2 regions of the Eisenbergiella massiliensis genome follow, and region 2 is predicted to be linked to the other one. Evidence: a T-box and tRNA genes for the amino acid it is inferred to sense, from the RefSeq annotation. Region 2 holds a T-box; the other holds one or more tRNA genes.

Region 1 (3,153 bases), on a different contig from region 2:
TTTTCACAACTTCCTTCATCGAACTACTGATATTATCTCTAATGAATCTGTCAAGTTTTTTCTTATCTGATAAAGCGGTATTGATTATCTTGTATGAACCCTCGATATTTTCTAATGTACCTTCATATATCTTTTTCCATATTCCAATTTCATCAGTTCCACGATATGTAGCAAGAATTGATATTGGCACTGTTACTTTTTCTGTGTTTTTCAGATTCTTTTTTACATAATCATCAAGCACTTCTGTAAGAACTTCATCTTGATAGTAGTATTGTGCAGTTTTAAAAGTATCAAGATCACACAAACCCATTTCTAAAACCTTTGCATATATATCCGGATTATAAGGGCAACTTTTAAATGCTTGAATCAAAACACTCTTTTTATCTTCAACTAAAGACATATTATTAAGTATTTCTGATGAACGCTTTATATCATATTCCTTTGTTTTAGAATAATCAAATATGTTATTTTGTTGTAATTTATTTAAAAAGGTATCCATCAATTCAGATATGAACATACCAAAAGCATTTGCAATTTCTGCAAATGTTTTAATCATAACTTCTGCATTTTTCTTTTCTGTTACCGATGTACCTCTTGCCGATAATGCGTCCATTGCTCTTTTATAATCTCTATCGGCTTGCTCACATTGTTTTTTTATTGTGCTTGTTTCAAATGCCGCCAATGTCATATGTGCAATCATACTGTTAGAATACATTGATATTCCTGTTCCCGTAACTTGTGAATATGCAGATTGTTGCGCATCTTCCCAATCATCTAAAAAATTCTGCAGTTCTTCTGCTAAATTAAGTCGCAAACCACGCATCATTATATTCTGATAAACATCGTTATAATAAATATATCCTTTATTATTATCTACTAAATCACTTTCGGTCACATCGAAAATATTATATTTAGCAAGCATAGATATGACTTTTTTACCCTCTTTACGCATATCTTCTTTTAATTTTGTCTCAACTTCTCCTGCTTGGCTAGTTTCACCACCAGTAATAGTCGGTCTATTCATTGTAACCAAAAGGGCTTGTGATAATCTCTTGTTAATTTTTTCAAACTCATTACAATACGATACATAATCTTTTAATTCTTCTGGAAAAGAATAATTTTCACCAAGAAATTTTACTGTAACATCAGCCATATCCCAATACCTCCTACATAAGTATTATCTGTAATTATACTCCTACAAGCCATCAATTTCCACAATTTTCACATCTGATACCCAAGACTGACATGAGAATTATATCTTTTTGCTGTATTTGAAAACCATTTTCTAAGTATCTTCCGCTCTCCATCCGTTCATTTTGTCTCTCTGATATTCTTTCTTCTTTTGAAGCTGTTTCCTCCTCTAATGTTTTTTCTTCCTCTGATTCTCTTTCTGCACTTAGAACACTTTCCTCTTCTTCCAGCCTCTTTTCGTTTTCTTCTTTTACTCTTTCATAATGTGCTCTTACATTATATCCGCAGTCAGGACATGCTTCGGCCGTATCCGATACTCTTTCCCTGCCGCATTCAGGACATTTAACCAGCGCCATAATTCAATCCCCCAAATCACTGTTTTTCTATACAAAAAAAGGTAATTACCACATATATCAGTAATTACCACTGTAACTGCCCAGAACCGGAATCGAACCAGTGACACGAGGATTTTCAGTCCTCTGCTCTACCAACTGAGCTATCTGGGCCTGCCGCATATAATATTTTATTTGCAACATGGATTATTTTATCGGCTTTTCTTTTAACTGTCAAGCGTTAGATTGTATTTTCATGGATATTTTGTTACAGTTCAGCTTTCGGCTGAATCAATATTCAAAAGTTTTGTGAATATCAAAAGGCTATTATGGGTACGCCGTTTTTTAGCCGGTGCATCGTTCGTTAGTTCAACTGAAGGCTGAACCGTAACAAATTAATCAATTGCAAAAGGAGCCGGTGTCCGGCTCCTTTCACTTCCCTTTTCAGAACCTTCTATCCCAACTGACAAATCATAAATCCCGGCGCTGAAACATCCCCGCAATCATTATCCAGCCATCCTTTGCCCTGTATTTTATCAAAGTCCAGCACCAGCTTACGTTTATTTTGCGCAAGCATCTCCGTGATATCATGGGCACGGTCCCTGCACAGGTCCTGCAAGTAAATTCTGCCCTGCAGTTCTTCCTGAAAAGACAAGGTCAGCATATCAAATTCCCCGAAAATTCCAATCGGCTCTGTAAAAGCCTTCAATTCAAAAGCTGCCTTTGTTCTCGGCGTGTAATGTTTCCTTTCCCCCAATGTCCTCGGCAGAAAAGCGATGCTTACCGCCCCGGTTTGGGGATGTTTGCTGCAGACAAGGAAGGGCATTTCTTTTCCGTCTGATGTGACTGCAGGGAAATCCATATCCCTTGTAATCATCCAGGGAGCAAATTCCTCGATTTCCTCACAATCATCAAAAACATGGGAAAGCCATCCTTCCCCGTCTGGTCCGTCTATGGACGTTGTCCAGTCTCTCAGCAATTTCACGGTTGCCCGATTTCTGCTTTTCCCTGTCCCAAACGGCGGCGCTATTCGCTGCCAGCAGACAGCTCTTTCCACTTCGTTGTATTTTCGCCCAAAGTCCAAAACATCAGTTTTTGTACCGCCCCATGCCGGATGGCGCATAATTCCCATGGAGCACCCCAGTCCCGCAGCCAGATACGGCGCATCTTCAACATTCACGATACACTCGCATCCGTGCCGGCCATTTACGGTAAGCCGAAGCGCCTCCCAGGCCCTTCTGATCGCCGTGCTGTAATTAAACTCCCGTGTCACATCATAGGTTCTGAAAAAATCACTGCTTTCCAGCACCTTTGACAACACAGACGCTTCCGTTTCCGTTTCATCCATGGGGCCGCGGCAGATTGCATGTTCAATCCTGACTCCCGGCGCATATTGTTTTACAACTTCAGTCATCATATCCCTGTAGGCGCTGTCACCCGCATGATATCCCCAGTCAACCTTCCAGTATGAGACGCCTGCCTCCTGACACCAGAGAGCCTTTTCTTTCCAGTACTCTCTTGACTGTTCCATAGAATACGGCTCTTTCGACGCCTCTCCGGCGGCATTCGCACAAATCCACAGTCCAAGTCCTCTGTATCCCAGCTGCGTTATTCTTTCTTTCATTTTACG
Region 2 (3,153 bases):
TTGGTACAGGAATTCCGTTGTTTCTCTCAGCTGTGTGCCGCGGACGATGGAATCGTCGATGAGAAGCATGCTGCGGTTCTGTATCAGATCGCGGACGGGAATCAGCTTCATTTTGGCAATCAGATTCCTCTGGCTCTGTATGGTGGGCATGAAGGAACGGGGCCAGGTAGGGGTGTATTTGATAAAGGGCCGGGAGAAGGGGATGCCGGAGGTATTGGAATAACCGATGGCATGTGCGGTTCCGGAGTCCGGTACGCCCGCTACGATATCAGGTGACGCATCGTCTCTTTTGGCCATGGACGCGCCGCAGTTATAGCGCATTTTTTCCACGCTGATTCCTTCGTAGGAGGAGGAAGGGTAGCCATAGTAAACCCAGAGGAAGGTACAGATTTTCATATCCTTGCCCGGCGCTACCAGGGTGCGCATGCCTTCCGGGGTGACAACCACGATTTCTCCGGGTCCCAGTTCGCGTTCGCTGACGTAGCCCAGATTGAGATAAGCAAAGCTTTCAAAGGAGATGCAGTAAGCATTTTCTTTCTTGCCGATGGCTACGGGAGTACGGCCCATTTTGTCACGCGCGACATAAATGCCCTTGGGGGTCATAAGCAGGATGGTCATGGAACCGTCGATGAGATCCTGGGCATACTGGAGGCCTTCGATGATGTTTTCCTTTTGGTTGATGATAGTTGCAACAAGCTCGGTGGCATTGATGGTGCCGCCGCTCATTTCCAGAAAATGAATGTGCGATGAAAAGAGAAGCTTCGTCAGAATTTCTTCCGTATTGTTGATTTTGCCCACGGTTGCGATGGAATACGTACCGTGATGGGAACGGACGATCAGCGGCTGGGGTTCATAGTCTGATATACTGCCGATTCCCAGATTCCCTTTCATTTCCGTGACTTCTTTGTCAAATTTGGTGCGGAAGGGGGCATTTTCGATATTGTGGATGGAACGATCAAAACCGCGTTCCCGGTCGTATACGGCCATACCGGCCCGTCTTGTTCCCAGATGGGAATGATAGTCTGTGCCGAAAAAAAGATCGAAGACACAGTCTTCCTTTGATGCTACTCCAAAAAATCCACCCATGATGTTCTCCTTAGTATTGGTTTTCTTGACTGTTCGTAACAGCCCGCATTCCGGACTGCTATGGTTCTTCCGATGGCGGGAAGGCACACGTATCGTTTCCTTTCAGCGCCGGCTCCGGTATCGGAAGTATGTAGATGTAATAAAAACTTGGCATTAAAATCATATCATGATGGAAAATAAATGTATATATGCAAAAGTACAGAAAAATTATATTGACTTTTCTGAAAACAGGCAATAGAATAGGTTACAGACATATTCATGAATCAAAAATGCGATGATGGCGCACAAAGAGTTGTATTTTCCCACAGAGAGAGGGAGTCGTCGGCTGGGAGCTTCCTTGGGTTCAGATGCAGCTTGAATTTCACGCCGGAGCTGTCCTTTTGAAGGCCTTCAGGCTTAGGAGGGAACGTGGCGGCACGTTACGCCGGAATGAGAGCCTGCGGTGCACAGGGCGTTAAACGCCGGATGTGAAGCAGGAATGTGGGTGGTACCGCGGAAATTATTTCGTCCCTGGATTTTTGCCGGGGATTTTTTTGTGTCCAAAATTCCCCGGAGGCTGTCAGGCGCAGCGAGCCGCGGCGGCTGCAGGACGGCCGGAGGCCGGACCACAGGCTGAAGCGGGCTGAAAAGCTGTCAACATTTTTCACATGGAAAAAAATATGCCGGTGTCAGGATTTACGCGCCGGCAGCAGGAGGTTTTTATGAAAGACAGATTGGAACAGATCAAGGAAGAGGTCAGAAAGCAGGTGGAAGCTGCCGGAACCCTTGATAAGCTGAACGAGGTAAGGGTAAACGCTCTGGGTAAAAAGGGAGCCCTTACCGAGGTTCTGAAGGGTATGAAGAACGTGGCAGCCGAGGAGCGGCCGAAAATCGGACAGATGGTGAACGATACCAGAACGGAAATCGAAGCCATGCTGGAAGAAACGAAGAAGAAAATGGAATCCGCCATCAGGGAAGCCAAAATGAAGGAAGAGGTCATTGACGTTACCCTTCCGGCCAGGAAAAACCAGGTGGGCCACCGTCATCCCAACACCATTGCCCTGGAAGAGGTGGAAAGAATCTTCGTGGGAATGGGCTATGAGGTAGTGGAAGGCCCTGAAGTGGAAAACGACTATTATAATTTCGAAGCCCTGAATATCCCCAGGAACCATCCCACCAGGGATGAGCAGGATACCTTCTATATTTCAGAGGATATCGTGCTGCGTACCCAGACCTCTCCGGTACAGGTGCGTGAAATGGAAAAAGGGAAGCTGCCCATCCGCATGATCGCTCCGGGACGTGTGTTCCGTTCCGATGAGGTGGACGCGACCCATTCTCCTTCCTTCCATCAGATTGAAGGACTTGTAATTGATAAGAATATTACGTTTGCCGATCTGAAGGGAACGCTGGCTGAGTTTGCCAGGGAGCTGTTCGGAGAGGAGACGAAGGTAAAATTCCGCCCCCATCATTTCCCGTTCACAGAGCCCAGCGCCGAAGTGGATGTGACCTGCTTCAAGTGCGGCGGCAAGGGCTGCCGTTTCTGCAAAGGCTCCGGCTGGATTGAAATCCTTGGCTGCGGTATGGTGCATCCCCGCGTATTGCAGATGAGCGGAATTGATCCCAAGGAATATTCCGGTTTTGCATTCGGCGTAGGCCTGGAGCGTATTGCGCTTCTGAAGTATGAAATTGACGATATGCGTCTGCTTTATGAGAATGACGTCCGTTTCCTGAAGCAGTTCTGATGGAAAAAGCGGATAACTGATTTTGTTTCTTCCTATTATAAAGGAGGAATTTTGCGGCTGTTTCATTCATGGGAAAGCCGTGTATACTCAGAATGCGGACTGAAGGAAATAAGAAAGGCATGGATACAATATGAATACAACGTTATCATGGATTAAAGCATATGTGCCGGAGCTGTCATGCACGGACCAGGAATACTGCGATGCGATGACAATGAGCGGCACCAAGGTGGAAAGCTATGAAAGGCTTGACAGGAATCTGGAAAAAATCGTAGTTGGCCAGATAGAAAAAATAGAAAAGCATCCTGACGCGGACAAGCTGATCGTCTGCCAGGTAAATATCGGCGCT

What was found. A T-box is a leader RNA that pairs with one kind of tRNA and senses whether it is charged. The one in region 2 lies ahead of pheS (phenylalanine--tRNA ligase subunit alpha), so its partner is inferred to be a tRNA-Phe.
Region 1: it has a tRNA-Phe gene. The T-box ahead of pheS (phenylalanine--tRNA ligase subunit alpha) is inferred to sense a tRNA for this amino acid. The anticodon was not compared.

Annotation. Positions count from the first base shown of each region.
Region 1 covers NZ_QVLV01000001.1:558,799-561,951, reverse strand. Annotated here, with positions in the region: gene DXC51_RS02280 (hypothetical protein) at 1-1,153, opposite strand, end outside; gene DXC51_RS02275 (hypothetical protein) at 1,206-1,547, opposite strand; tRNA gene DXC51_RS02270 (tRNA-Phe) at 1,625-1,697, opposite strand; gene DXC51_RS02265 (alpha-amylase family protein) at 1,978-3,153, opposite strand, start outside.
Region 2 covers NZ_QVLV01000014.1:29,425-32,577, reverse strand. Annotated here, with positions in the region: gene DXC51_RS18470 (amidophosphoribosyltransferase) at 1-1,086, opposite strand, end outside; T-box leader at 1,352-1,601, shown strand; gene pheS (phenylalanine--tRNA ligase subunit alpha) at 1,788-2,807, shown strand; gene pheT (phenylalanine--tRNA ligase subunit beta) at 2,938-3,153, shown strand, end outside.